Regions from separate parts of the Mesorhizobium sp. M0751 genome, predicted to be linked through region 2. Evidence: riboswitches for the same ligand, from Rfam matches in the RefSeq annotation. Region 2 holds a riboswitch; each other region holds the start of a gene.
The links. Region 2 has a riboswitch for thiamine pyrophosphate ahead of thiC (phosphomethylpyrimidine synthase ThiC). Riboswitches for the same ligand answer to the same signal wherever they lie in the genome.
Positions count from the first base shown of each region.

Region 1: linked by a shared signal. The riboswitch ahead of thiC (phosphomethylpyrimidine synthase ThiC) and the one ahead of thiC (phosphomethylpyrimidine synthase ThiC) in region 2 are both predicted to bind thiamine pyrophosphate.
Region 3: linked by a shared signal. The riboswitch ahead of thiB (thiamine ABC transporter substrate binding subunit) and the one ahead of thiC (phosphomethylpyrimidine synthase ThiC) in region 2 are both predicted to bind thiamine pyrophosphate.

Region 1 is NZ_JAMYPH010000033.1:3,813-13,909, forward strand. It holds gene NKI19_RS30380 (MFS transporter) at 1-1,366, shown strand, start outside; gene NKI19_RS30385 (DUF309 domain-containing protein) at 1,581-2,120, opposite strand; gene pmtA (phospholipid N-methyltransferase PmtA) at 2,279-2,875, shown strand; TPP riboswitch at 3,057-3,173, shown strand; gene thiC (phosphomethylpyrimidine synthase ThiC) at 3,277-5,112, shown strand; gene thiO (glycine oxidase ThiO) at 5,109-6,110, shown strand; gene thiS (sulfur carrier protein ThiS) at 6,079-6,276, shown strand; gene NKI19_RS30410 (thiazole synthase) at 6,280-7,053, shown strand; gene NKI19_RS30415 (thiamine phosphate synthase) at 7,050-7,655, shown strand; gene NKI19_RS30420 (hydroxymethylpyrimidine/phosphomethylpyrimidine kinase) at 7,646-8,404, shown strand; gene ald (alanine dehydrogenase) at 8,860-9,975, shown strand.
Region 2 is NZ_JAMYPH010000010.1:17,779-27,875, reverse strand. It holds gene NKI19_RS16795 (hydroxymethylpyrimidine/phosphomethylpyrimidine kinase) at 467-1,228, opposite strand; gene NKI19_RS16790 (thiamine phosphate synthase) at 1,219-1,824, opposite strand; gene NKI19_RS16785 (thiazole synthase) at 1,814-2,593, opposite strand; gene thiS (sulfur carrier protein ThiS) at 2,595-2,792, opposite strand; gene thiO (glycine oxidase ThiO) at 2,761-3,762, opposite strand; gene thiC (phosphomethylpyrimidine synthase ThiC) at 3,759-5,594, opposite strand; TPP riboswitch at 5,698-5,814, opposite strand; gene NKI19_RS16765 (Fic family protein) at 5,997-7,541, opposite strand; gene panB (3-methyl-2-oxobutanoate hydroxymethyltransferase) at 8,249-9,085, shown strand; gene panC (pantoate--beta-alanine ligase) at 9,082-9,972, shown strand; gene NKI19_RS16750 (MucR family transcriptional regulator) at 9,947-10,097, shown strand, end outside.
Region 3 is NZ_JAMYPH010000002.1:212,952-223,048, reverse strand. It holds gene NKI19_RS03755 (ABC-F family ATP-binding cassette domain-containing protein) at 1-1,386, opposite strand, end outside; gene NKI19_RS03750 (thiamine diphosphokinase) at 1,388-2,032, opposite strand; TPP riboswitch at 2,151-2,265, shown strand; gene thiB (thiamine ABC transporter substrate binding subunit) at 2,309-3,322, shown strand; gene thiP (thiamine/thiamine pyrophosphate ABC transporter permease) at 3,580-5,181, shown strand; gene thiQ (thiamine ABC transporter ATP-binding protein) at 5,178-5,969, shown strand; gene NKI19_RS03730 (M48 family metalloprotease) at 6,211-7,680, shown strand; gene NKI19_RS03725 (RNA polymerase factor sigma-32) at 7,694-8,551, opposite strand; gene NKI19_RS03720 (amino acid ABC transporter substrate-binding protein) at 8,877-9,650, shown strand; gene NKI19_RS03715 (ABC transporter permease subunit) at 9,773-10,097, shown strand, end outside.

The DNA of each region.
Region 1 (10,097 bases), on a different contig from region 2:
AATGGTGATTGCGTCCGCGATGCTGACCGCGTCCGTGGCGCTGGGCTTTGTCAGTCCGTGGATGATCCTCGGCTTCAGCTTCTTGATCGCAAGCGGCGGTGCTCTCAATGATCCGGCCTGGCAAGCGTCGGTTGGCGATATCGTGGATCGACGCGATGTTCCCGCTGCCGTCACCCTGCTTTCTGTTGGCTTCAACACCGTCCGGACTGTGGGTCCGGCGCTCGGCGGCATTGTGGTTGCCTCATTTGGCCTTATGGCGGCATTCGCGGTGACCACGCTCACCTATTTCGTACCCTTGGCTGCCATTTGGCGCTGCAAGTGGAAGGTTCGTTCTTCCCCTCTTCCCCGCGAGTCGATGAGGACGGCAATTTATGACGGGCTGCGCTTCACGGCGATGTCATCGGAGATCAAGGCAGCGATCGCGCGCGGAACCCTCTTTGGCCTGGCGAGCATCGCCATACTCGCGCTGCTGCCGGTGGTTGTCCGCGACCAGCTGGGAGGAGGCCCGCTTGCCTATGGCGCGCTCATGGCCGGCTTCGGGACCGGTGCCGTCTTCGCCGGCCTCTCCAACAGCCTGTTCAGACGGAGCTTGTCGCAAGAAAGGCTGATGAGGCTCTCCTGCGTGGCCTGTGCGGCGTGTTCTCTCTCCCTGGCACTGACCTCTTCGATTGCCGTGGCGGCAATTGCACTCGCCTTGGGTGGCGCCGGCTGGGTCACCGCCTGGTCGGGGGTTGGCGTGAGCGTGCAACTAGCGAGCCCGCGCTGGGTCGTGGGGCGCACCATCTCGATCTACTATGCTTTGATAGACGGCGGCATCGCGCTCGGCAGCTGGGTGTGGGGCACGGTGGCCGAAAACCATTCGCTGACCTGGGCGCTAGAGGGTTCCGCTGGAGCCCTGTTGATCGTCGCTGCAGCCGGCGTTCTCTTTCCGCTTCGAGAGCGCCGCGACTCCGAGCCCGATCCCTTGGAGGAATTTGATGCCCCAGCTGTCTCTCTCAATTTGAAGCCGAGGAGCGGCCCGATCGTGGTCAAGGTCGAATATCTGATAGCCGAGAGAAATCTCGAGGCCTTCCTCGACCTCATGCGGCAGCGGCGCCATGTACACAGCCGCGTCGGTGCTCGGAACTGGACGCTCCAGCGGAACTTGCAGAAGCCTATGCATTGGACAGAAACGTTCCGCACGCCGACCTGGACGGACTACCTTCGCCTCAATCATCGTCTGACGGAAGTGGACAAGGAACTGGACGAGCGTGTCTTTCAGCTGCACGCGGCCGAGACCCCACCTCAAACGACGCTTTCCATCGAGCGGCCGACAAGCTCGGCCCGCAAGCCCGAGCACTCAGCTTTTCGCCATCCCCGTCATTGAAGCCTGCCGGCATCTCTGTCATCAATCGATTGGCTACGAGCGCGACCGGTCGCCCCCGACCCTCAAGACCATCGACATCGAAGCGGCCGCGAGTTGCCTATAAAACCTTACTGCACTCTTATTGTTTGTGACGCATGCGGGTGGTGAGCGGTTTTCAAAGGCCCCGTTTCCTGCTGACAAAGTTAGCTTGGACACTTGAACCACTGAATGCCGATCAAACGCTCTCGGATACTGGTGCGAGTATGAAATCAAACACGGGCTCAGGCTGGGCAGGCTTTGGCTCCCGCGGAACAACCGGGTAAGCTACGATCGCTTGGGCATGTTCAGCGAGCGCGGCGGGTGTCATTCCCAGCGCTTTCTCCCACAGGCCGCCCGGCACTCTCACCACCTGACGAAAAAGCCCTGCAGCTCTTGTCGCATGGCGCGCCGCTGCGACCCGCTTGCCCTCGCGGATCTTCACCCCGGCCGCCGCTAACAGGATCAGTCCCTTGAAGAACATGCGGTGCTGAGCGCTGTGTTTCGCAGCCTGCCAGAGAGGCTCCCAGGCTTCATGGGCTTCCCAGTAGTAGCCGTGATTGAAAAGGTCGATTCCCCATCGAAACACATCTGAGCCGAGCGCTTCGCCAACGGCGACGGTCACCGGATCTGATCGGTAACTGTGGCCCAAGGGATCGCGCACCGGATGCGGATATTTGCCGGGCAGATACGCATAGCTCGGGAAACTTTTTTCGGGCAGCAAGCGAGGGCGAAACATAGACCCACCAAACATGAAAGTGCGTTAAGGGGCAATTCATGCTGACCGCCTCGTGACACGCAAGCAGTCTTAACGGGCTTGTAAAGGGTGCCGAGATTGGCCAAAACGCGCTTTGCCAAATGATGACGTTGGGTAAGCGGCTGACGCAAGGAGAAGGTATGATTTTGCGACTGAAGGAGCGGCTCGGCAAAAGGTTTGAGGAAGAAGTCCAATTCTTCAAAGGCTGGCAGAAGGACAAGAAGGGCGTGGGAGCCCTTATTCCCACTTCGGTTTATGCGGCACGCCGGATGGCAAGCGTGGTGAACCCACCGTCAGGATTGCCGATTCTGGAGCTTGGCGCGGGAACCGGTGTCATCACAAAGGCGATCCTGGCCAGGGGAATCAAGCCGCGCCAGCTGGTTTCAGTCGAATATTCCAGGATTTTCTACGACGGCCTGGTGCAACGCTTCCCGAATGTGGACTTCAGATTGGGCGACGCATTTGCGCTGGACGAAGCGCTGGGTGAGCGCAAAGGTGAACAGTTCGATTGTGTTATAAGTGCAGTCCCGCTGTTGAGCTTTCCAATGCAACAGCGTGTCGCGCTGGTTGAGGATCTGCTTGCCCGTATTCCTGCCGGCCGGCCCGTGATTCAGATCACATACGGACCTCTGTCGCCGGTGATCAAGATGCCAGACCGTTACGTGGTTTCCCACTATGACTTCGTCGTCCGCAACATACCGCCGGCACAGCTCTGGACTTATCGTCGAGCAGTCTAGCCAAATCTGGACGGTTTTCCTTCTCTGAGGGTTCCGCTGAGTGGTGGCCTTGCACCCAAATAGGATGTGGAACAGAGCAGGGGCAGATGCCAGATTGCCAAGAAGACGACGCGGTCCTGGTTGATTGACAGTGGCCGGGCCAAATGCGCTTGACAAAGCCGCGCCGGCCCGTTCAACCTGAGGCATTCACCAGGGGAGTCCCGGCAAGGGGCTGAGATACTGCTGGCTTTCGCGGCGCAGTGACCCGTTGAACCTGATCCAGTTCATACTGGCGTAGGGACGGTGCAAGCGCTCTGCGGGAGTTCACGCCCGAGGTCCTGTTTCGGCAGGTCCACAGAAGCGTCTTTTCATCCTTCCGGCACAGAACTGGGTCTCCAATGCATGAGCAAAGGAGCCTCAAGATGAATGCCCTCACCCCCGCCGTGTCGACAGGGCCGCTGGCTGCCTCACGGAAAATCCACAAGTCTGGCGTCCTCCATCCGCAGATCAAGGTGCCGATGCGCGAAATCTCCGTCCACCCGACGGCCGGCGAGCCGCCCATCACCGTCTACGATCCGTCCGGCCCCTATACCGACCCGACTGTCGAAACCAGTATCGAAAAAGGCCTGGCCCGACTTCGCCATGAATGGATTACGGCACGCGGCGATGTCGAAGCCTATGACGGCCGTCATGTCCAGCCGGAAGACAATGGATTTGCGACTGGCGAGCGCCTGACACCGGAATTTCCCATACGCAACCGGCCGCTCAGAGCTAAGGCCGGTAAGGCAGTGACCCAGATTGCCTATGCGCGCGCCGGCATCATCACGCCTGAAATGGAGTTCGTCGCCATCCGCGAGAACCTTGGCCGCGAGATGCTGCGCGGCAAGCTTGAGCGCGACGGCGAGGCTTTCGGCGCGACGCTGCCCGATTTCGTCACGCCGGAATTCGTGCGCGACGAGGTGGCTCGCGGACGGGCGATCATTCCCGCCAATATCAATCATCCCGAGAGTGAGCCGATGATCATCGGCCGCAATTTCCTGGTGAAGATCAACGCCAATATTGGCAACTCGGCGGTCACCTCGTCGATGGCCGAGGAAGTGGAAAAGATGGTCTGGGCCATCCGCTGGGGCGCCGACACGGTGATGGACCTCTCGACCGGCCGCAACATCCACAACATCCGCGACTGGATCGTGCGTAATGCGCCGGTGCCGATCGGCACGGTGCCGCTCTATCAGGCGCTCGAAAAGGTCGGCGGCATTGCCGAGAATCTGACCTGGGAGGTCTACCGCGACACGCTGATCGAACAGGCCGAACAGGGCGTCGACTATTTCACCATCCACGCCGGCGTGCGGCTGCATTACATCCCGCTGACCGTTGACCGGGTGACGGGCATCGTCTCGCGCGGCGGCTCGATCATGGCCAAATGGTGCCTGCACCATCACCGGGAGAGCTTCCTCTACGAGCATTTCGCCGAGATCTGCGACATCGCCAGAGCCTACGACGTCTCCTTCTCGCTCGGCGACGGCCTTCGTCCGGGCTCGATCGCCGATGCCAACGACGCGGCGCAGTTCGCCGAGCTGGAAACGCTTGGCGAGCTGACGCAGATCGCCTGGGCGAAGGATTGCCAGGTGATGATCGAGGGCCCCGGCCACGTGCCGATGCACAAGATCAAGCAGAACATGGACAAGCAGCTCGCTGTCTGCGGCGAGGCGCCGTTCTATACGCTTGGACCGCTGACGACCGACATCGCGCCGGGCTACGACCACATCACCTCAGGCATTGGCGCCGCGATGATCGGCTGGTTCGGCACCGCCATGCTCTGCTACGTCACGCCCAAGGAGCATCTCGGCCTTCCCGATCGCAGCGACGTCAAGATCGGCGTGATCACATACAAGATAGCCGCCCACGCCGCCGACCTGGCGAAGGGCCATCCGGCAGCGAAAGTCAGGGATGATGCGCTTTCGCGCGCGCGCTTCGAGTTCCGCTGGGAGGACCAGTTCAACCTGTCGCTCGACCCGGAAACCGCGCGGTCCTTCCACGACCAGACCTTGCCCAAGGAGGCGCACAAGGTGGCGCATTTCTGCTCGATGTGCGGACCGAAATTCTGCTCCATGCGTATCTCTCACGACATCCGCGCCGAGGCACAGAAAGAGGGCATGGCGGCGATGGCGGCGAAATACCGCGAGGGCGGCGATCTCTACCTGCCGGCGGACGAGACCGGCGCACCGCTCATACCTCAGCCACGTGAGCCATCATGAAGGTCTTGGTCAAAGGGGCCGGCGTTGCCGGCCTCACCGCCGCCTTCGAATTCGCCGCACGCGGCGCGGCGGTTACCGTTGCCGAGACAAGGCCTGCCCTTGGGGGCAATGCGTCGTGGTTCGCCGGTGGCATGCTGGCGCCGTGGTGCGAGCGTGAAAGCGCCGAGCAGCCGGTGCTGGATCTCGGACGCGACGCCGCCGACTGGTGGGACGCCGCAACGCCAGGCTTGGTAGCACGACGGGGAACGCTGGTCTTGGCCGCGCCGCGCGATGCGGGCGAGCTCGACCGGTTCGCCAGCCGCACGACGGGCTATCGGCGTGTCGAGGAAGATGAAATTGCCTTGCTGGAGCCCGACTTAGCCGGCCGCTACCGCCGCGGATTGCTCTTCCCCGCTGAGGGCCATCTTGATCCGCGCCAGGCGATGGCAGCACTTCATGACAAGCTCGCGGCCATGGGTGTTGAATTCCACTTCGGCGCCGACGCCCAGCATGTTTTTGGTTTCGATCGTCAGATCGATTGCACGGGAATGGCAGCCGCCGATAGCAGGTTGCGTGGCGTTCGCGGCGAAATGCTCACCCTGCGTATCCCTGATATCTCGCTGTCGCGCCCCGTCAGGCTGCTGCATCCGCGCTTTCCACTCTATGCAGTGCCGCGCACCGACCACTGTTTCATGATTGGTGCGACGATGATTGAAAGCCAGTCCGGCGGACCGGTCACGGCGCGCTCCATGATGGAGCTGCTGGGTACCGCCTATGCCCTCCACCCGGCCTTTGGCGAGGCTGAGATCGTTGAAACCGGTGTCGGCGTCCGCCCAGCCTTTCCCGACAATTTGCCGCGCGTCGAAACCAAGGGTGAAATCATCGCGATCAACGGGCTCTATCGTCACGGTTTTCTCCTGGCTCCCGCCATGGCGCGCCAGGCTGCCGACCTGGTTTTCACTCAAGACAGAACGAAGGAGCTTGCTCATGAAACTGACCGTCAACGGCGAAGCGCATGAGGTTGCCGCCACCACGCTGGCCGAGCTGCTTGCCGCGCTTGACTATGAGGGCGATTGGCTCGCGACCGCCGTCAACAACGACCTCGTGCACAAAGCCAACCGGGCGGAATTCCAGTTGAACGACGGCGACCGGATCGAAATCCTCTCGCCGATGCAGGGAGGCTAGGCCATGTTCGATGTTCTCGGAACGTCGCTTGCCTCCCGCCTGCTTCTCGGCACGGCTCAATATCCATCGCCGGCCATCCTTGCCGAGGCCGTCAAGGCGTCGGGCGCTTCGGCGGTAACCGTCTCGTTACGCCGTGAGATGGCAGGCGGCAGGGCCGGCGAACAATTCTGGTCGTTGATCCGTTCGCTGGGCGTGAAAATCCTGCCCAATACTGCCGGCTGCCACTCCGTCAAGGAGGCGGTCATGACCGCGAAAATGGCGCGCGAAGTCTTCGGTACGAGCTGGATCAAGCTCGAAGTGATCGGCAACCACGACACGCTGCAGCCGGATGTGTTCGGTCTGGTCGAAGCCGCCCGCATCCTGTGCGAGGACGGTTTTACGGTATTCCCCTATACCACCGACGACCTTGTCGTTGCCGAGCGGCTGCTTGCGGCGGGCTGCAAGGTCTTGATGCCGTGGTGCGCACCGATCGGCTCCGCCCTCGGGCCGGTCAACATCACGGCGCTGCGCTCGATGCGCAGACATTTCCCAGGCGTTCCGCTGATCGTGGATGCGGGGCTCGGACGGCCGTCGCACGCGGCAACCGTTATGGAGCTCGGCTTTGACGCCGTACTCCTGAACACGGCGGTCGCCAAGGCGGCCGATCCGGTCGGCATGGCACGTGCGTTCGGCAAGGCGGTCGAGGCCGGTCGTGAAGCTTTCAGTTCGGGAATGCTCGAACCGCGCGACGTCGCCGTGCCATCGACACCGACGATCGGCAGGGCAGTTTTTTCATGAAGCTCGATCCCTTCTACCTGATCGTCGACAGCGCTGCCTGGATCGAGCGGTTGGTGCCGCTTGGCGTCAAGCTGGTGCAACTCCGTATCAAGACCATGGATGAAGCCGGGTTGCGCGCGGAGATCCGCAAGGCGAAGGCCTTTTGCGCCCAACACGAATGCCAGCTCATCGTCAACGACCACTGGCGCCTGGTAATCGAGGAAGGCTGTGACTTCGTCCATCTCGGCCAGGAGGATCTGCAAACCGCCGACCTCTTGGCGATACGGGCAGCCGGCGTGAGGCTCGGACTGAGCACCCATGATGATATCGAACTGGAAACGGCTCTGGCCGCCGAGCCCGACTACATCGCGCTCGGCCCCATCTACCCGACCATCCTGAAGACGATGAAATGGGCGCCGCAAGGGCTCGAACGGATTAACGAGTGGAAGCGCCGGGTAGCACCGATTCCTCTGGTCGCCATTGGTGGCCTCAACCCGGACCGACTCGACGGTGTCTTTGCGGCCGGTGCGGACAGCGCGGCAATGGTCACCGACATCACATTGAATGCCGATCCCGAAGCGCGCACGCGAGAATGGATCGAAAAGACAGCCCGATGGCGCTGAGGCCAGAACCGCATGTGCTTGTCGTCGGTGGCTCGGACTCCAGCGGGGGTGCCGGAATTGCGCGCGATATTGAGACGATCTCTTCGATTGGCGTGCGCACCTGCCTGGCTGTCACAGCGGTGACGGTGCAGACGCACGACGCCGTGATGGAAATCCATCCTTCGCAGCCCGATCTTGTGGCCGATCAGATGCGCGCCGCGCTGCAGGCCAACGAGGTGGCGGCAATTAAGATCGGCATGCTTGCAACGGCCGAGATCGTCGTTGCCGTCGCGGCTGTGCTACGCGAAAATCCACAGGTGCCGGCAGTACTCGACCCGGTGCTGGCCTCGACGTCAGGCCGGGCGCTGCTGGACGCAAGGGCCATCGCCGCCATGAAATGCGACCTGATGCCCCTTTGCCGCCTCGTCACGCCCAATCTCATGGAGCTGGCGCTTCTTGTTGGCTTAGAGCCAGCGGTGGATGAAGGCGGCGCAGTGTGGCAAGGCCAGGAATTGCTGGCAGCCGGGATGCAGGCCCTGCTGATCAAGGGCGGCCACGCGGCGGGACCGCGATCGACCGATATTCTGTTGCGCTTGGATCAAGGACCAATCCGCTTTGACATGCCGCGCCTTGCCGTATCGATGCGCGGGACGGGCTGCATACTGGCCAGCGCGATTGCGGCGTATATGGCCAATGCGAGCCCACTCGAAGAAAGCGTGCGCAAAGGCAAGCTGTTTGTGTTCGGGAAGCTTCAGAAGGCAGCCGAATGACAGCGACGCTGCCTCAGTCACTCTAATGCGACCGCGCAGCGATCAAATCCATCCAGCGGTTATGCAGAGAGCGCCCTGCCGGCGGGGAGAAGACCGGCAGGTGCCCCCGCGCATAGCTCGAGACCATTTGGCAGCGGGATATTGGCGGCAGGCGGTGGTTTTACAGCAGCGCGGCGCGATCGCCCATTCGTTTTGCCACGCCGTCATGTCATTGGGGAGGGCGTCCGAGTCAGACTGGATCCGGCGCATCCTTCTGCAAGGCCTCGAGAATGGCGATATCGATCCTATCGAGCGGCATTTTTCGTGAGTCCTGCGACTATTTAGCCATTTCGCGCAACGATTATCGAATCGCGCCCTCTCGCGCATGCGCATTCGCAAACACCTGCGCACCGATTCGTGGTTCACTCCAGCAATACAGGGAGCCAGCCCAAAAGGGCCTGATCAGGAGAAGAAAAATGCGCATCGGCTGCCCCAAGGAAATCAAGAACCACGAATATCGCGTCGGCCTCACACCCGGCTCGGTCCGCGAGTATGTGGCGCATGGCCACGAAGTGCTGGTCGAGACCGGCGCCGGGGCCGGCATCGGGGCCGATGACAACGCCTATCGCGCCGCCGGTGCCACGATTGCCAAGACGGCTGCCGACGTGTTTGCCAAGTCGGACATGATCGTCAAGGTCAAGGAGCCGCAGCCCAACGAGTGGGCGCAGCTGCGCGACGGCCAGATACTCTACACCTATCTTCACCTGGCTCCCGATCCGGAGCAGACCAAGGGCCTGCTCGCCTCCGGCGTCACCGCGATTGCCTACGAGACAGTGACCGACGACCGTGGCGGCCTGCCGCTGCTGGCGCCGATGTCGGAAGTCGCCGGCCGCCTGTCGATCCAGGCCGGCGCCACGGCGCTGCAGAAGGCCAATGGCGGCCGCGGCGTGTTGCTCGGCGGCGTGCCCGGCGTGCTGCCCGGCAAGGTCACCGTGCTCGGCGGCGGCGTCGTCGGCCTGCATGCGGCCCGCATGGCGGTCGGCCTGGGCGCCGACGTTACCATCATCGACCGCTCGATCCCGCGCCTGCGCCAGCTCGACGACCTCTTTACCGGCCGCGTCCACACCCGCTACTCCACCGTCGAGGCGCTGGAGGAAGAATGCTTCTCGGCCGACATCGTAGTCGGCGCCGTGCTCATCCCGGGCGCCGCGGCCCCCAAGCTGGTGACCCGCGAAATGCTGTCGGGCATGAAGAAGGGCTCGGTGCTGGTCGACGTCGCCATCGACCAGGGCGGCTGCTTCGAGACCTCGCACGCCACCACCCATGCCGATCCGACCTATGAGGTCGACGGCGTCATCCATTATTGCGTCGCCAACATGCCAGGCGCCGTGCCGGTCACCTCGGCCCACGCGCTCAACAACGCGACGCTGCATTACGGCCTGCAGCTCGCCGACAAGGGCCTGAAGGCGCTGATCGACGATCACCATTTGCGCAATGGCCTCAATGTGCACAGGGGCAAGATCACCAATCGCGCTGTCGCCGAAGCCCTCGGCTACGAGCTGGTCGAACCCAAGGCGGTCCTGGCCGCCTGACGCGGACAACGAATTCCTCCTGTCTTGCCCGCCGGGTTCGTTCCGGCGGGCTTTTCTTGGCGACGATTGGCCAAAGGCTCTTGCCGTCCTCCTCCCGTGAGCAAGCGCTTTGGCGCCTCCGG
Region 2 (10,097 bases):
CCTGAGCTGAACGAAACCAGGTGACGGCTTGCGTCCAGGTCCGGTTTCCAACTCAGGCGCGAAGCGTCATTTACCACCAGAATATCGCGTCAATATTTGGCGAGGATGGCCGCAACTTTTTCCTCATCCGCGCGCTCCGTAGCGGGGCGCATGATCCTATTGGGAATTGAATACGTCCACGCACGGCATCGCGCCGTAGCGTACGAAAGACGATGGCTCCCCGGCCTGAACGAAACTGCGAACTGCGAGCTGCCGATCCCCCTCGAACTGCGCTGCAGCTCACTATCAAGATGACCAGTTCTCCTCCTTCATGGACGATTGCCGCGACCGCAGGCGAATTGCTGCCACGAGCTCGGTCTGAACTGTCGTGTTGTTGCGATTTTTCATCGGAGAGTTTGCGCCAGCGACCAAGACGCTCAGGATCCAGCGTACTAGCAGCCAAAGCTGTCTGTACGCATAACGGGGTTCATTCTGCTCCATTCTTCTGAACCGTGGCGAAGACAAGCCGCTTGCCGTCGCGCACGCTGTCTTCGAGCGGCTTCACCTTCGCCAGATGCGCCGCAATCGCGCTGGCCAGCATGCAACCTGTTCCGCGCATTGATGCGGCAAGACGCGGTGCGTCGAAGCGGATTGGTTGTTGATCGGAACGCAACAGAATATCGGTCGATCGAGGTCCCGACGCATGCCCACCCTTGATCAGCAGGGCTTGAGCGCCGGCGGCCAGCAGTCTTTGTCCTTGCTGGAGCGCTCCGTCCTCATCCACTGCCAGTTCGGAACCAATAAGGAGCGCCAGTTCAGGGAGGTTGGGCGTGACAATGCAGCAAAGTGGAATCAGATCGCGCTTCATCGCAGCGATAGCGCCCGCTTCCAGAAGTGTGCTGCCTGAGGTGGAGGCCAGCACAGGGTCGAGTACTGTTGGCACTTGCGGGTATTTGCGCAGCACAGCGGCAACGGCAACAATGATCTGGGCAGTCGCCAGCATGCCGATCTTGATTGCGGCCACTTCGTTGGCCTGCAGCGCGGCGCACATCTGATTGGCCACCAGGCTGGGTGGCGAATGATGAATATCCATCACGGCGTCGTGCGTTTGCACCGTCAGCGCGGTTACAGCAAGACAGGTGCGCACGCCAATGGAAGCGATCGTTTCGATATCGCGTGCTATTCCAGCACCCCCGCTGGAATCCGATCCGCCAACGACAAGCACATGCGGTTCTCGTCTCATCGCCATCGGTCTGTCTTTTCAATCCATTCTCGCGTGCGCGCTTCGGGATCGGAGCTCAACGTGATGTCCGTGACCACTGCGGCGCTGTCGGCGCCGGCTTCAAAGACGCCGTCGAGGCGGTCAGGGTTGAGGCCGCCGATGGCGACCAATGGGATCGGCGCCACTCGCCGGTTCCACTCGCTGATCCGCTCTAGCCCTTGTGGCGCCCACTTCATCTTCTTCAAGACGGTGGGATAGATCGGACCGAGCGCGACATAGTCGGGCTCGGCAGCCATGGCCGTCTCCAGTTCGTCATGATCATGCGTGCTCAGTCCGAGCCTCACGCCGACTGGCCGTATCGCCAAGAGGTCGGCAGTCTGCAGATCCTCCTGGCCGAGATGCACGAAGTCGCAGCCTTCCTCGATTGCGAGGCGCCAATGGTCGTTGACGATGAGCTGGCACTGGTGCTCGGCACACAGGGCCTTTGCCTTGCGGATTTCGGTGCGCAGCCCGTCCTCGTCCATGTCCTTGATGCGGAGCTGCACAAGCCTGACGCCGAGCGGCGCCAATCGCTCGATCCAGGCGGCGCTGTCGACGATCAGGTAGAAGGGATCAAGCCTCATGAAAAACCGCCCTGCCAAATGTCGGCGTCGATGGCATCGCGACCTCGCGCGGTTCTAGCATTCCCGAGCAAAAGGCTTCGCGACCGGCTTCGACCGCCTTGCCGAACGCACGCGCCATGCCGACCGGATCGGCCGCCTTGGCGACTGCTGTGTTCAGGAGCACGGCGTCAAAGCCGAGTTCCATGACGGTTGCCGCATGCGACGGTCGCCCGAGGCCTGCATCCACAATCAGCGGGACGCCAGGGAAATGTCCGCGCATCGAGCGCAGCGCCATGATGTTGATCGGCCCCAGGGCGGAACCGATCGGTGCGCACCACGGCATCAGGACCTTGCAGCCCGCTTCCAGCAGCCGCTCGGCGACGACAAGATCGTCGGTGGTATAGGGAAATACCGCAAAACCGTCCTCGCACAGGATGCGGGCGGCTTCGACCAGGCCGAACACGTCCGGTTGCAGCGTGTCGTGATTGCCGATGACTTCAAGCTTGATCCAGCCCGTGCCGAACACTTCGCGCGCCATTTTCGCGGTTGTGACCGCTTCCTTGACGGAGTGGCAGCCTGCCGTGTTGGGAAGGACTCTCGTGCCAAGCGAGCGGATCAGCGACCAGAATTTTTCGCCGGCCCTGCCGCCCGCCATCTCGCGGCGCAAGGAGACGGTCACCACCGAGGTGCCCGATGCGCTAACCGCATCGGCAAGAATGGCCGGCGAACGATATTGAGCCGTGCCGAGAAGCAGCCGCGAGCAAAGCGCCGTTCCAAGAAGATCGAACATGCTAGCCTCCCTGCATGGGTGAGAGGATTTCGATCCGGTCGCCGTCGCTCAACTGGAACTCCGCCCGGTTGGCTTTGTGCACCAGGTCGCTGTTGACGGCGGTCGCCAGCCAATCGCCCTCATAGTCGAGAACGGCAAGCAGCTCGGCCAGCGTGGTGGCGGCAACCTCATGCGCTTCGCCGTTGACCATCAATTTCATGGGCAAGCTCCTTGGTTCTGTCTTGACTGAAAACCAGGTCGGCAGCCTGGCGCGCCATGGCGGGGGCGAGGAGAAAGCCGTGACGATAGAGCCCGTTGATCGCTATGATCTCGCCGTTCGTTTCGACGCGCGGCAGGTTGTCGGGAAAGGCCGGACGGACGCCGACACCGGTTTCAACGATCTCGGCCTCGCCAAAGGCCGGATGGAGGGCATAGGCGGCACCCAGCAGCTCCATCATCGAACGAGCCGTCACCGGTCCCGTGGACCGGCTCTCAATCATCGTCGCGCCAATCATGAAACGGTGGTCGGTGCGTGGCACCGCATAAAGCGGAAAGCGCGGATGGAGCAGCCTGACCGGGCGCGACAGTGAGATATCAGGTGTGCGCAGGATCAGCATCTCGCCGCGAACGCCGCGCAGCCTGTCATTGGCTGCTGCCATTCCCGTGCAGTCGATCTGACGATCGAACCCGGAAGTACGCCGGACGTCAGCGCAGAAGTGGAATTCGACGCCCATCGCCGCCAGCCTGTCACGAAGTGCCGCCATCGCCTGACGCGGGTCGAGATGGGCGTCGTCGGGGAAGAGCAGTCCGCGGCGGAAGCGGCCGGCGAGGTCGGGCTCGAGCAACACGATTTCATCTTCATTGACACGCCGATGACCCGAGGTGCGGCTGGCGAACCGGTCGAGCTCGCCCGCATCACGCGGCGCGGCCACGGCCAGTGTTCCGGCCCGTGTCACGTGACCCGGCAGTACCGCATCCCACCAGTCGGCGGCATCGCGTCCGAGATCCAGCACTGGCTGCTCGGCGCTTTCACGCTCGCACCATGGCGCCAGCATGCCGCCGGCGAACCACGACGCATTGCCGCCAACGGTATGTGTTATCTCGGCAACGGTCACCGTCGCGCCACGTGTGGCGAGCTCGAAAGCTGCGGTGAGGCCGGCGACACCGGCCCCCTTGACCAGGACCCTCATGATCGCTCGCGCGCCTCTCGCAGGAGCGGCGCGCCGGTCTCGTCCGCGGGCACGTAGAGATCGCCGCCTTCGCGATATTTCGCCGCCATGGCCACCATCCCCTCCTTCTGCGCCTCGGCGCGAATGTCGTGGGAGATGCGCATGGAGCAGAATTTCGGGCCGCACATCGAGCAGAAATGTGCCACCTTGTGCGCTTCCTTGGGCAAGGTCTGGTCGTGGAAGGATCTTGCGGTTTCGGGATCGAGCGACAGGTTGAACTGGTCCTCCCAGCGGAACTCGAAGCGCGCGCGGGAAAGGGCATCATCCCTGACTTTCGCCGCCGGATGGCCCTTCGCGAGGTCGGCGGCATGCGCCGCGATCTTGTAGGTGATCACGCCAATCTTGACATCGTTGCGATCGGGAAGGCCGAGATGTTCCTTCGGCGTGACGTAGCAGAGCATGGCGGTGCCGAACCAGCCGATCATGGCAGCGCCGATGCCGGAGGTGATGTGATCGTAGCCCGGCGCAATGTCGGTCGTCAGCGGTCCAAGCGTATAGAACGGCGCCTCGCCGCAGACAGCGAGCTGCTTGTCCATGTTCTGCTTGATCTTGTGCATCGGCACGTGGCCGGGCCCCTCGATCATCACCTGGCAATCCTTCGCCCAGGCGATCTGCGTCAGCTCGCCCAACGTTTCCAGCTCGGCGAATTGCGCCGCGTCGTTGGCATCGGCAATCGAGCCCGGACGAAGGCCGTCGCCGAGCGAAAAGGACACGTCATAGGCGCGGCAGATGTCGCAGATCTCCGCGAAATGCTCATAGAGGAAGCTTTCCCGGTGATGGTGCAGGCACCATTTGGCCATGATCGACCCGCCGCGAGACACGATACCCGTGATCCGGTCGACCGTCAGCGGGATGTAGTGTAGCCGCACGCCGGCGTGGATGGTGAAATAGTCGACGCCCTGTTCGGCCTGTTCGATCAGCGTGTCGCGGTAGACCTCCCAGGTCAGGTCCTCGGCAATGCCGCCGACCTTTTCGAGCGCCTGGTACAGCGGTACTGTGCCGATCGGCACCGGCGCATTGCGGACGATCCAGTCGCGGATGTTGTGGATGTTGCGGCCGGTCGACAGGTCCATCACCGTGTCGGCGCCCCAGCGGATCGCCCACACCATCTTTTCCACTTCCTCGGCCATCGAGGAGGTGACCGCCGAATTGCCGATGTTGGCGTTGATCTTGACCAGGAAATTGCGGCCGATGATCATCGGCTCGCTCTCGGGATGATTGATGTTGGCGGGAATGATCGCGCGTCCGCGCGCAACCTCATCGCGCACGAACTCCGGCGTGACGAAGTCGGGGATAGCGGCACCGAAGGCCTCGCCGTCGCGCTCAAGCTTGCCGCGCAGCATCTCGCGGCCGAGGTTCTCGCGGATGGCGACGAACTCCATTTCGGGCGTGATAATGCCGGCGCGCGCATAGCTAAGCTGGGTCACCGCCTTGCCCGCCTTGGCCCTGAGCGGCCGGTTACGAACGGGAAATTCCGGTGTCAGCCGCTCACCCGCTGCGAATCCGTTGTCCTCCGGCCGCACGTGACGGCCGTCATAGGCCTCGACATCGCCACGCGCCGTGATCCATTCGTGGCGAAGCCGGGCAAGGCCCTTCTCGATGCTGGTTTCGACAGTCTGGTCGGTATAGGGGCCGGACGGATCGTAGACGGTGACGGGCGGCTCGCCGGCCGTTGGATGGACGGAGATTTCGCGCATCGGCACCCTGATCTGCGGGTGGATGGCACCGGGTTTGTGGATTTTCCGCGAGGCGGGCAGCGGTCCCGTTGAGACGGCGGGAGTGAGGGCATTCATCTTGAGGCTCCTTTGCTCATGCATTGGAGACCCAGTTCTGTGCCGGAAGGATGAAAAGACGCTTCTGTCGACCTGCCGAAACAGGATCTCGGGCGTAAACTCCCGCAAAGCGCTTGCACCGTCCCTACGCCAGTATGAACTGGATCAGGTTCAACGGGTCACTGCGCCGCGAAAGCCAGCAGTATCTCAGCCCCTTGCCGGGACTCCCCTGGTGAATGCGTCAGGTTGAACGGGCCGGCTCCGGTTTGTCAAGCGCGTTCTGGCCGCGGCTGATCGGCGGCCGGCCAGACCGAGCGGAAAAAATCGTGCATGTCTCGGCGACAAGGCAAGCGTCGAAGAAGAAGGCAGGGACAAGGGAATCGCAAACCGTTGGACTAAAAATCGATCCTGATGGTCACGCCTTCAATGGGCATCAAAGGTTTGCGCGTAGATCGCCTCGATTCTTCCTGCCTCGTCACTGGTCAGCGCGGCGAATTCCTTTTCGCGCGCGCGGTTCGACAGATGACCACCATTCTGGTGAAGGAAACGGAAGAGCAGATCGGTCAACCGCTCGGGCATGTCGATAACGGCGTCCACCTGCTGCCGAAATTGGGCGTAGCGCTGCAGAAATGCGGTTTCCTCGGGAAGGTCCCGTTCGATCGTCCGCCGAACGCAGGCATAGAGGAATTCGGCGTGCGGGGTCGCATCGAAGAACCGGTAGAAATCACCGGTGTCATTCAGCACCCGGACGTTGAATTGCGGCGTCGGTTCCCATTCCACCAACGGCAGAAGGCGCTGCGAATAGCTCTCGAGCACGCCCCTGTACTCGTTGATCTGGTCCAGGATCGCGGCCGAGACGGGAAAGACCACTCCCGGCGGATTGAAGCCGCGCGTGGCAAGGACGTGGTGGATTAGGTAGCGGTGAATGCGGCCGTTTCCGTCCTCGAACGGGTGGATGTAGACAAAGCCGAAGGCGAGGATTGCGGCGGCTATGACTGCATCAAGGTTTTGCGCGGGGCCCTGATCGAAGGCCGCCATTCCATCGATTAGCCGCGGCAGGTCCTCGGGCCGAGCGCCGATGTGATCGGGCAGGGGCGTGCCGTTGTCTCGGTCATGCTCACCGACGAAACCTCCTTCTTTTCGGAAGCCAAGTCTTACGAAACGGGCGTCGCCAAGTACAATTTTTTGCAGACGTAGCAGCTCATCGCGATCGATCGGCCAGCGGCCGGCTTCGCCGATGGCGCGGCCCCAGCGCTGGATGCGACCTTGAGGCGGGCGCTCGCCCTCGATCGCATAGCTTGATCGCGAGTCTTTGAGCAAAAGAAAGGCGGCGGTCCGAGCAAGGAGGTCGCGCGGCAACTCCGCCACGATTGCCTCCGCGCGCCGCGGCAGTTCAAGGCCGATGAATTTTTCGAGGGTCTTGGTTCGGAACACCAGCGGGCAGAACTCAGGCGTGCCGGGGAGATTGTCCCTTATGCGGTAGCGCGAAGCGGTCTTCTCGGATCCGGGCCACTGCAGCTCGGGATCGACAACCGGAACGTATCGTCCGGCCGCCGCGTCCGGCAGATCGAGACGTGTGCCCGTCAGCCATTCATATAGAAACCAGATGCGGCGGGCATAACTGCCTGTGGGGCTTTCACGGACGAGCGCCTCGATCGGTGCGGGACCGGTCACCTGGAACAGCCGTTTGAGGACAGCAAGGTCGAGCCCCTCGTACTTGAGCGCGAAGGTCAGGTGGCCTTCGAGTGTTGGATGTGGGGCATGGCGGGGCGTCATGATCCGCCAGCCATCCCGTTCGGTAATGCGATGATGCTCGCCAGTGGCCGACAGGGTCCGGGGCAAGGGCACGGCGAGCTCGTAGGCTCCGATCAGGGCGCTGTACCCGGCCGGGGTCACCATCTCCGGAAGGCGGATTTCCTGAAAAACGATAACAGGACCTGAAAATTGGTGCTTCTGCGCCACAGCCATGAAAAGGAGATCCTTTCATCGAAGTTTGGTGCTAATCAGCCAAATACTATGAAAAACGATTCTATCTCATGAAAATTGATGCTGCAAGATGACTTTTCCGAAAAACGATCCTGAAGGCGGCGGTGATCCGTCTGCATGGCACGGCCGAAAAGCGATCGTCGCGCGCCACCAGCGATCGTGGGTCACTGTGCGACCATCGGCTGCCTCGGCCCACGCCTTCGGGCGTGGGACGACCGCCTCAGGCAATGTGGACGGAGCGCCAGCGCAATGATGTTCCCATGGGAAATAAGCGTCCACCGCGACCAAACCGCAATCAGTTCCGCGGCGATAGCATGGCGGTCGCCAGCTTGCGTTGCCTTACAGCTTTGGCCTCGTGTTAAGTCATTGCCTAGTTTTTCGCCACAATGCATCTCGGTACGCGTTGTGACCTGACATCGATTCTGAACGTGAATCACGCTGTTGCGGCAGGCAAACCGTTCGAGCTGAAGCACACCCTTGAGACCACCACCACGCTGATTGTTAAAAACAATCACAACAAGGGTACTGCGAAACTCGGCCGAAGCAGGAAATGGGGGCCTCTAGCCCTTGGTTTGAAGCGCTTCGCAATGCAGCAACTTTTCCGATGCTGTTTGATTTTGGCCTTCGCACCTGCACAAAACTATGCAAAACCGTTGACCGCTTAAACCTGACGTCGGGGAAATGTGCCGATGAGTGTGGCGGTAGAAACGAAGGCGTTGACGCCGCCGGACATCGCGGCGAGCAAGGGCAAGGATCCGGTCGTCTGCTTGACCGCTTACACCACACCCGTTGCGCAGCTCGTCGACAGATATTGCGACGTCGTGCTGGTCGGCGACAGTGTCGGCATGGTGCTTCACGGTCTGCCCTCGACCCTCGGCGTCACGCTCGACATGATGATCATGCATGGCAAGGCCGTGCGACGCGGTCTTGAGCGCGCGTTGATGGTCGTTGACATGCCATTCGGCTCCTATGAAGAAGGTCCCGAACAGGCCTTTCGCAACGGCGCGCGGCTCATGGCGGAAACCGGATGCGCCGCCCTCAAGCTGGAAGGCGGCAAGAGCATTGCCGAGACAATCCGCTTTCTCACTGCCCGCGGAATTCCTGTCATGGCCCACGTCGGGCTGACGCCGCAATCGGTCAATGTGTTCGGCGGCTATAAAGTCCAGGGCAGGGGCGGGGACAGCGACAGGATTTTTCGCGACGCCATTGCTGTTGCCGAGGCTGGGGCGTTCAGCATAGTGCTGGAAAAGGTCACGGAGCCGCTCGCACGGAGAATAACCGAGAGAGCCACAATTCCCACGATCGGCATCGGTGCCTCAGACGCCTGCGATGGTCAGATCCTTGTGATCGATGACATCCTGGGCATGTTCACTGGTTTTCGGCCGAAATTCGTCAAGCGCTATGCCGAACTGGGCTCAGAGGTCGAAGCTGCCATCGCTGCCTACGCGGCTGATGTGCGGGAAGGGCGCTTTCCAGCGGCCGAACATCTTTTCGCCGACGAGCCGAAGGCCGGAGATGTTGCATGAGCGTGCCGATTGTCCGCACCATTGCCGAACTTCGTGCCGTCGTGGCGGGATGGCGCCGTTCAGGTGCCAGTATCGCCGTGGTGCCCACGATGGGAGCCTTGCATGAAGGACATTTGAGTCTCGTGCGTTCTGCGCTTCAGAAGGCCGATCGTGTGATCGTGACGCTGTTCGTCAATCCCAAGCAGTTCAACAGTGCTGCGGATCTTGCCGCTTATCCCGGCACCGAAAAGGAAGACGCTGCAAAGCTCACTCCGTTGGGCGCACACCTGCTCTATGTTCCGCATGCGACTGAGATGTATCCTGACGGCTTCACCACGACCGTGTCCGTGTCCGGCGTCCGCGAAGGCCTATGCGGTGCGTTCCGGCCTGGTCATTTCGATGGGGTGGCGACCGTCGTTGCAAAGCTCTTTTTGCAGACTGGCGCTGATTTCGCCTTTTTCGGAGAGAAGGACTTCCAGCAGCTTCTACTCATCACTCGCATGGTCCGGGACCTGGATATGCCAATTACCATCGTCCCCTGTCCGACAGTCCGGGAACCCGATGGTCTCGCTTTGTCATCGCGCAATGTTCGGCTCTCGCCAGCGGAGCGGGCCATTGCCCCAAGGCTCGCATCGGTCCTGCTCGATACTGCGGAGGGGCTCTCGAACGGCTCTCCCGTCCTCCCAGCGCTTGCCCAAGCGCGTGCAGCGATTCTGTCCGCAGGTTATCGCGAGGTCGAGTACCTGGAACTCCGTGGCGAAGCAGATCTGCGACCGATAGCAACAAGCATCGATCGGCCGGTCCGCCTGCTCGCAGCCGCCTGGCTCGGCCAAACACGACTCATTGACAACGTCAGAACACTGCCGCCTTGCCAACTCACAAATGAGTCGCTGCGGACTTCCGGCTAGCGTGAAAATGCAGCTCGTGCCGCGTGAGCGTGATTGGACGCGGTTTATCTCCATATATCCAGAACAACGCAATGCCCGTAGCGGATTTGCCGGCCTGATTGCTGGCGTCAATTCTGCGTTGTCGG
Region 3 (10,097 bases), on a different contig from region 2:
ATCGCGATCGTGGCTGACCAGGATCACCGTGCCGGCAAAGCCGGCGACCAGTTCCTGCAGCAGTTCCAGCGTCTCCATGTCGAGGTCGTTGGTCGGCTCGTCGAGCACAAGCAGGTTTGCCGGCCGTGCCAAAACGCGGGCGAGAATCAGCCGGGCCCGCTCGCCGCCCGAAAGCTCGCGCACCGGCGTGCGCGCCTGTTCCGGCTTGAACAGGAAGTCCTTCATGTAAGAGACGACGTGGCGCTGCTCGCCATTGATGACGAGGTTCTCGCCGCGACCGTCGGTGAGATACTGCGCCAGTGTCTCCTGCGGATCGACGGCCTCGCGCTTCTGGTCGAGCGTGGCGATCTCCAGATTGGTTCCGAGCCGCACCGTACCTGCGTCCGGCTTCAATTCGCCGGTCAGCATCTTCAACAGCGTCGTCTTGCCGGCGCCGTTCGGCCCGACCAGGCCGACGCGATCGCCGCGCTGGATGCGGGTCGAGAATCCCTTGACCACAGTCAGATCGCCAAAGCTCTTCTCGATGTTCTTGGCTTCGATCACCAGCTTGCCGGATTCGGCGGCGTCGCTGGCTGTCATCGTCGCCGCACCCTCGGCGCCGCGATGACCACGAAAGCGCTGGCGCATGGTCTGCAACTCACCGAGCCGGCGCATGTTGCGCTTGCGCCGTGCTGTCACGCCATAGCGCAGCCAGTGCTCCTCGCGCACGATCTGGCGACCGAGCTTGTGCTGCTCGCGCTCTTCCTCCTCCAGCACCGTGTCGCGCCATTCCTCGAAAAAGGCAAAGCCCTTGTCGAGACGGCGGGTCTGGCCGCGGTCGAGCCAGATTGTGGCGCGCGACACGCGCTCGAGAAAACGACGGTCATGCGAGATGACGACCAGTGCCGAGGAGGTGCGGGCAAGCTCCTCCTCCAGCCATTCGATAACCGAAAGGTCAAGATGATTGGTCGGCTCATCGAGGAGGAGAATGTCGGGCTCCGGCGCCATGACGCGGGCGAGGGCGGCGCGCCGCGCCTCGCCGCCGGAGAGGTCGTTCGGCCGCTCCTCGCCGGTCAGGCCGAGATGCTCCATCAGATAGGTGGCGCGGTAGGGATCGTCGGCGGGTCCGAGCCCTGCCTCGACATAGGCGCGGACGGTCGCAAAGCCGTCCATGTCGGGAATTTGCGGCAAGTAGCGCACGGTCGCCGAAGGCTGGCGGAAGACTTCGCCGTCCTGCGGTTCGATCAGCCCGGCGGCAATCTTGAGGAGCGTCGACTTGCCAGAGCCGTTGCGGCCGACCAGGGCGATCTTGTCGCCAGCTGAGGCCGTCAGGGCGGCACCGTCTAGCAGCGGCGTGCCGCCGAAGGTCAGCTTTATCCCGTCGAGATTGAGAAGTGGCGGCGCCATGTCAGCTTTCGGGTAGGGGAAAAGGATGCGCGAGCAGCAGCGCGCGGCCGCTGGCCAGCGCGATTTCCAGCCGGCCCCTGACCTCGTTGGAAATGGTCAGCGACGAGCCGAACGCGACCTCGACATGGTCGAGCGGCCATTTGGCACCGGTGACGCTCAGGCCGGCGAGATCGGAGAAGCCGAGCACCGAAAACAGCGTGCCGTCGGCATAGTCGAAGTCAGTCTTTCCCGGCAGCAAGGGAATGCCTTCCTGCGCGCCGCTGGTCAAAAGCACTTCCGTCCCGCCTTCCGCCAGCCGGACGCTCAGCGCCAGATGCAGGAAGATGTGGTCGGTGCGTTTGCCGCCGAAGGCGCCTGCGAGCACAAGGCTGGTCGCACCGCATTCGAGTGCGGCGGCGATAGCGAGTTCACCGTCGGTCTTGTCTTTTTCGGCGGGAAACACCTGCCGTGGCACGGCGGCCAGATCCTCCGGCAAATCGGCAGGCACCGAATCGAAATCGCCGATCCAGAGTTCCGGCCTGAGGCCCAGCATGCGCGCATGGCCGATGCCGGCATCCGCGGCGATGACGCGCGAGCCTTCGACCTGGCGGTCGAGCAGCGGCGTGCGGATGAGATCGCCGCCAAGCAGGATGGTGAATTTGCTCATATCTCGTGGCCCTTACCAGCCCTGCCCCGGAAACGGAAGATGAAACGGCAGAAGGCTGGGCTTTGGATGTCCGGCAAACTTCCGCTTGCGCAGCACTTCGGCCGGGCCTATGTGTCGCAACGCTCTAACGGGGTGCCGGACGCGATTTTCGCGGACCGGCTGAGAGGCAAGACTGCCAACCCGCTGAACCTGATCCGGTTTGTACCGGCGGAGGGATTAGACGTTTCGGACAGCCCGACGCCTCAATTCCTTTCAACGCGAACGAAGGAGGCGCCGATGCGCGGTTTTTTTCACTCTGTTGTCTCGATTATCCTGCTTGCGGCATCCGCGCTCGCCCTGCCAGGGCAGGCATCGGCACAGGATAAGCTGACCGTCTATACCTATGAAAGCTTCACCGCCGATTGGGGTCCGGGACCCGCTGTGAAGAAGGCCTTCGAGGCCGAATGCAGCTGCGTCGTTGAATTCGTCTCGGTCGCCGACGGCGTAGCGCTGCTCAATCGTGTGAAGCTGGAAGGCGCCGCGACCAAGGCCGATATCGTGCTTGGCCTCGATACCAATTTGACCGCCGACGCCAAGGCAACCGGCCTGTTTTCGCCACACGGCGCCGTGTCGGGCGTCAGCGTCCCGGGAGCCTGGAGCGACGATATTTTCGTGCCGTTCGACTATGGCTATTTCGCCGTCGTCTACGATACCGAAAAACTGAAGAGCCCGCCGAAAAGCCTCAGGGAATTGGTCGAGGGCGATGCCGGCGACAAGATCGTCATCCAGGATCCGCGCACCTCGACGCCGGGCCTTGGCCTGCTGTTGTGGGTCAAGTCGGTCTATGGCGACAAGGCGCCCGAAGCCTGGGCCAAGCTCAAGGCGAAGGTGCTGACGGTGACGCCAGGCTGGAGCGAGGCCTACGGCCTGTTCACCAAGGGCGAGGCGCCGATGGTGCTGTCCTACACCACCTCGCCGGCCTACCACATGGTCGCCGAAAACACCGAGCGCTACCAGGCAGCGTCCTTCGAGGAGGGCGAATATCTGCAGATCGAGGTTGCGGGGATCACCACCAAGGGCGCGAAGAACCCGCTGGCGGAAAAGTTCATTGCCTTCATGACCGGACCGAAATTCCAGGATGTCATTCCCGAAACCAACTGGATGTTCCCGGCCGGCAAGACCGACAAGCCGCTCAATCCGGCGTTCGACAAGCTTGTCAAACCGACCAAGACCTTGCTGTTCAGCCCGGAGGAAGTCGCGGCCAACCGCAAGGCCTGGGTCGATGAGTGGCTTGCGGCGATGAGCAAGTAGTCGTGGCGAGCTGATCAAGGTGGTCACTCTACGGCGCCCCCCTCTGTCCTGCCGGACATCTCCCCCACGAGGGGGGAGATTGGCAGCTTCGGCGTCTCGCTCAGTCCTGCAACGTTGGAAATTGGCTAAGGCCGAAGTGACAGCCGATCTCCCCCCTCGTGGGGGAGATGTCCGGCAGGACAGAGGGGGGCGCGAAGGAACGCTGTCCTCGCTAAGAATCTCGAATCGGGCGGTGTAGCGTGCAACGCGCGTCATCAGTGGACTCCCGCGTCACTGCCGGCATCGTCGCGCTCGCAGCCATCGCGCTGCTGATCGGCGGGGCGTTCGCAGGTCTCATCCTGCAAGCCACACGCGACCCGTCCGGCGCCGGCGCCGCTTTCGATTCCTATCTCTTGCGCGTCGCCCGTTTCACGCTCTGGCAGGCTCTGCTTTCGACGCTGCTCTCCGTCGCGCCGGCGCTGTTCGTCGCGCGTGCCCTGTCGCGGCATCCACAGTTTTTCGGGCGAGGCTTTATCCTGCAGCTTTTCGCCCTGCCGCTGGCGCTGCCGGCCATTGTTGCCGCACTCGGTGTCCTGGCGCTCTACGGCCGTGCCGGGTATTTTGCCGCCACGCTGGGCGCGCTAGGCGGCCAGAGCTGGCCCGGCATCTACGGCCTGTCGGGCATCCTCGTTGCCCATGTCTTCTTCAACCTGCCGCTGGCAACGCGGCTGTTCCTGGAAGCATTGCAGACCGTGCCGGCCAACCAATGGCGGCTGGCGAGCCAGCTTGGCATGGGCGCTGCGCCGGCCTTTCGGCTGATCGAATGGCCGCCGCTGCGTGCGGCCCTGCCGGGCATCGCCGGGCTCGTTTTCATGCTGTGCATCACCTCTTTCACCATCGTGCTTACGCTCGGCGGCGGACCCAGCGCGACGACGCTGGAGGTTGCCATCTACCAGGCGCTGCGTTTCGACTTCGACCCGGCGCGGGCGGTGACGCTGACCTTGTTGCAAATTGCGCTGACCTTCGTGGTCGTGCTGGCACTGACACGGCTCGGCGCCAATGTGACCGGCGACGCCAATCTGCCGGTGGCGCCGCGCCGGTATTTTTCAGCCGGTGCGGCCGAGACCGTGCTGAACGCGCTGGTGATCGGGCTGGCATTGCTGTTTGTCGCCGGGCCGATGGCGGCGACGCTGGCAGCCGGGCTTGGCGCCGATCTCGGTCGACTGGCCGGCGAGAGCGCGGTGCGGCAAGCGACGGCGACCAGTGCTGGACTCTCCCTCTTGTCGGCGCTGCTCTCTGTGGCATTGTCGCTGTCGCTGGTCATGGCGCGCCGGGCGCTGGCGCTCACCCGGCGGACAGGCCGGCGGACACTGCTCGAACATCTGGCCGACACCGGTGCGGGGTTCGTCCTGGTGGTGCCGCCCATTGTCATCGGCGCCGGCTGGTTCCTGCTCCTGCGCACCGTCAGCGATGTCTTTGCGATCGCCCCTGTCATGGTGGTTGCGGTCAATGCGGTGATGGCGATGCCGTTCGCCATCCGCGCCATCCGCCCTGCCTATGACGCGGCGAGCGAACGCCACGAACGGCTCTGTGCACAGCTTGGTATCTCGGGCTGGAACCGGTTGCGGCTGGTCGACTGGCCGTCGCTGCGGCGGCCGCTCGCCACCGGCTTCGCTTTCGCCATGGCGCTGTCGCTAGGCGATCTCGGCGTCATTGCGCTGTTCGGCAGCGATTCCGTGCAGACCTTACCCTATCTGCTGCTGGCGCGCATGGGCAGTTACCGCACCGAGGATGCGGCCGGGCTGGCGCTGCTGCTCGGCCTTGTCTGCCTGGCGCTGGTGCTGACCGCGGACTGGCTGGGAAAGAGGGAGAAGTCATGATGCCGATCAGCCCGGAACGGTCGATTTCGGTGGAAAAAGGCGCGGCGGTGCGGCTCGACAATGTCTCGTTCAGCTATGGTGAAACGCCGCTTATGTTCGATGTCGATTTCCCGCCGTCGGAGATCACCGCCATTATGGGGCCGAGCGGTTCGGGAAAGTCGACGCTGCTCAATCTGGTGGCCGGTTTCGAGGCGCCGCGGTCGGGCCGCGTGCTGATCGGCGGCGCCGATGTCAGCACTGCGCCGCCTTCAGCGCGGCCGGTATCAATGGTGTTCCAGGAAAACAACCTGTTTGCCCATCTGTCCGTCGGGCAGAATGTCGGGCTAGGCCGCTCGCCTTCGCTCAGACTGAGCGAGGCTGATCGCGCCGCAATCGCCGCAGCGCTGAAGCGCGTCGGCCTTGCCGGCAAGGAAAGCCGGCTGCCGCGCGAACTCTCCGGCGGCGAGCGGCAGCGCGTCGCGCTCGCCCGGGTCCTGGTGCGCGACCGGCCGGTACTGTTGCTCGACGAGCCGTTCGCTTCGCTCGGACCGGCACTGCGTGACGACATGCTCGACCTGGTGGCCGACGTCCATTCGGAGCAGCGAATGACGGTTCTATTCGTCACGCACCAGCCGGACGATGCGCGCCGTATCGGCCAAAACATGGTTTTCCTGGATGGTGGCACGGTTGCCGCGACGGGCACCGCCGCCGATTTTTTCGTCGGGGCTGGACCGGAGGCATTCCGACGCTATATCGGCTCGGGTCCGTTTGCGGCTGGATCACGAGATGTTGCCCGGAAGCGGACATAATTTATGGTCAAACCGGCGGAAGGCGAAGCGGCGCTTGCTTGCCATGGTCGAGGTAGTGTGGCTAGGTCCCCAGGAACTGGTCCGGCCTAGACCGTGATTTGCCCTTGCTGCCTCGTATCTGTCGGACGCCGTAGCACTTGATTTTGCGCGTGATGCTTTCCGGAAATCGCGCCCGATTTTCGCGTCACGTCCCAGGACTTGAAAGGAAGCCGATCTGCCGACCGGCATCGACAATCGGAAGGTGAAACCGCTGGCGCGCTTTCTGGCGCTGGCCGGTCTTGTCGTGGCGCTGGCAAGCTGCCAGATGTTCACGCCTCCCGACGTGCAGGAATCGGGCTTCCAGCCCTCCGACAAGCCGATCACGGTCGACAATGTCGCCGCCAACAGCAAGCTCGCCCAACTGGCGAAGGCGCAGCACCCGCGCATCCTTGCCACCTATGGCGGTGAGTATTCCGACCCCAAGCTCGAGCGCATGGTGGCCAAGATCGTCGGCAGACTGACCGTGGTGTCGGCCAACCCGACCCAGACCTACCGCATCACCATCCTCAACTCGCCCAACGTCAATGCCTTCGCGCTGCCGGGCGGCTATCTCTACATCACCCGCGGCCTGCTGGCGCTGGCCAATGATTCGGCCGAGCTTGCCGCCGTCATTGCGCATGAGATGGGCCACGTTACGGCCAACCACGGCCTGCAGCGCCAGCAGCTGGAAGCCGAAGAGGGGTTGGCGACCAAGGTCGTTTCCGATGTGCTCGGCGACAACCCGACAGCCAAGGCGGCGCTGATCCGCGGCAAGCTGAGGCTGGCCCAGTTCTCGCGCAATCAGGAGCTGGAGGCCGATGCCATCGGCATCAAGTCGATCGGCGAAGCCGGTTTCGACCCCTATGCCGCCGGCCGCTTCCTGCAGTCGATGTCGGCCTATACCGATTTCCGTTCGATCAGCGGCGCCACCGACGCCAGCCTCGACTTCCTGGCGACGCATCCCAACACGCCGCAGCGCATCGATCTCGCGCAGCGCCACGCCCGCCAGTTCGGCGCGCCCGGTGTTGGGTCGCGCGACCGCGATTCATTTCTTGCCGGCGTAGACGGGCTGCTTTACGGCGACACGCCGGAGGAAGGCTATGTGCGCGGTGAAACCTTCCTGCATCCTGGCCTCGGCGTGTCGTTCTCGGTGCCTAACGGCTTCATCATCGACAATTCGGCGGCGGCGGTGACGGCGACAGGCCCGGGCGACATGGCAATCCGCTTTGACGGCGTGTCGATCGACAAGGACCGCTCGCTGACCGACTACATCCGCAGCGGCTGGGTCGCCGGCCTCGACGACAGCAGCGTTCGCCAGGAAACGATCAACGGCAACGAAGCGGCAACCGCGCATGCCAGCGCCGATGGCTGGCAATTCGACATTGCGGTGATCCGCGCCGGCGGCCAGGTCTACCGCTTGCTGACCGCTGCACCGTCGGCCAGCACCTCGTTGAGCACGGTGGCGCGCTCGGTCAGCGGCTCGTTCCGCATCCTGAGTGCTGCCGAGAAGGCAGCGCTGAAGCCGCTGCGTATCCGCATCGTCACGGTGCAGCCCGGCCAGACGATGGGCTCGCTGGCCGCACAGATGGTCGGCGTCGACCGCAAGCTGGATTTGTTCAGGGTACTGAACGCGCTGTCGCCAGGTGCCGCGGTTTCAGCCGGCGACAAGGTCAAGATCGTCACCGACAAATAGCAGCCGACGCGATTCAGGCTGCGAGAAATTCCGGATTCTGCTTCACCAGCGCCGCCTTGAGTTTTTCCATGGCGCGCGCCTCGATCTGGCGGACACGCTCCTTGGAGATGCCGAGCGTTTCGCCGAGCGCTTCGAGCGTCGCGCCTTCGTCGCTCAGCCGGCGCTCCTCGATAATCCTGAGCTCGCGCGCATTGAGCGCGCCGAGTGCCGTCCTCAGCCACACCGAGCGGCGTTCGACATCGATCGTGTCGCCGACGACTTCATCGGGCAGTGGGTCATCCGAAACCAGGAACTCCATCCGCTCGGTCGCGCCCGCGTCGTCGGCAAGCGGCGTATTGAGCGAACTGTCGGGTGCCGAAAGGCGGGAATCCATCATCGCCACATCGGCCTCGGAAACTCCGAGAGCCGCCGACACTTCGCGGTAGAGCGTGGCATTCGACGTCTGTTCGGCGCCGTTTGCCAGGCGGGCGCGCAGACGCCGCAGGTTGAAGAACAGCGCCTTTTGCGCCGAGCTGGTGCCGCCGCGCACGATCGACCAGTTGCGCAGGATGTAGTCCTGCATCGAGGCCCGGATCCACCAGGTCGCATAGGTCGAGAACCGCACCTCGCGCTCGGGCTCGAAACGGGCCGCTGCCTCCAGCAGCCCGACATGGCCTTCCTGGATCAGGTCGCCCAGCGGAAGGCCGTAGTGGCGAAACCGCGACGCCATGGAAATCACCAGCCGCATATGCGCGACGGTGATGCGGTGCAGCGCGTGCTGGTCATTGTTTTCCTTCCAGCGCAGCGCCAGGAGATGCTCTTCGTCACGTTCCAGATAAGGGGCTTTCATCGCCGCGCGAACCATGGTCCGTCCTGCACTGTCTTCCATCATGCCGCGCTCCTGCTTCAGGCGTTGCGGTGCGATCGAATCGTGAGTTGGCGCCGATGGTTGAAATGGCGGCGCCGCGCCCTACAACAGCGAAGAACGTGCCATGCGGGGGAATGTTCCCCCGGACTGTCATGTCGATTGCGCTGTTCCAGGCAATTCGCCACCGGCCTTGACTCGGCCGGGAGGCGCCGGGAGATGCTGGTTGAGAATGGGATTTCAAGGGCGCGAGATTTTTGAAATTTAGTTTCTTATTCTGGCATCGCGCATCTGTCATTTTCCGGCACTAGCAATGACGCCGGACATCGGCCAAGGACGGGATCACAGAAAAATGAAATGGCTCAAATCGCTCATTATCGCCGGAACGCTGCAGGTTCTGGCCATCGCCGCCGGTCATGCCGGCGCCAATCTCGACCAGATCAAGCAGTCCGGCGTCTTCAAGGTCGGCACGGAAGGAACCTATGCGCCCTTCACCTATCATGATGCTTCCGGCGCGCTGGTCGGCTTCGACGTCGAGATCGCGCGGGCCATCGCCGAGCGCCTCGGCGTCAAAACCCAGTTCCTCGAAGGCAAATGGGACGGGCTGATCGCCGGTCTCGACGCCAACCGTTACGATGCCGTGATCAACGAGGTCGGCATCACCGAGGCGCGCAAGGCCAAATACGACTTTTCGGATCCCTACATCGCCTCCAAGGCAGTGCTGATCGTGCGTGGCGACAACACCGATATCAAGAGCTTCGCCGACCTCAAGGGCAAGAAGGCGGCGCAGTCGCTGACTTCGAATTTCGGCAAGCTGGCTGAAACCAACGGCGCCGAACTCGTCGGCACCGACGGCTTCGACCAGTCGATCCAGCTGCTTCTCACCGGCCGCGCCGACGCCACCATCAACGACAGCCTGTCCTTCCTCGACTTCAAGAAGCACAAGCCAGACGCCAATGTGAAGATTGCCGCGCAGGAAGAAAACGCCGACTATTCCGGCGTCATCGTGCGCAAGGGCGATCCGGAACTGGTGGCCGCCATCAATAAGGCGCTGGCCGACATCAAGGCCGACGGCACCTACCAGAAAATCGCCGACACCTATTTCGGCCAGGACGTTTCGAAGTAAAACGGCTTTCTCGTGTGGGTCGAACGCCGGCCCGCGTCGTTCATATCGCGGCGAGCTGTCTTTTGACGGCCCGCCGCTTTCGCGTGATATGAGCGACGGCAATCTGGCAAGGAGGAGCCTTCGTGCCGCACTGGCTGCAATTGATGCTGGAATCTCTGCCCACGCTGCTGTGGGCGGCACTGATCTTCACGGTGCCGTTGACGCTGCTGTCGTTTGCATTCGGTCTTGTCCTCGGCCTGGTCGTGGCGCTTGTCCGGCTGTTCGGTCCCAAACCGCTGGTCGCCGTGGTCCGCTTCTACGTCTGGATCTTTCGCGGCACGCCGCTTCTCGTGCAACTGTTTCTTATCTTCTATGGCCTGCCATCGGCCGGCATCCTGCTCGACGCCTTTCCGGCAGCACTGATCGGCTTCACCTTGAACATCGGCGCCTATTCGTCGGAAATCATCC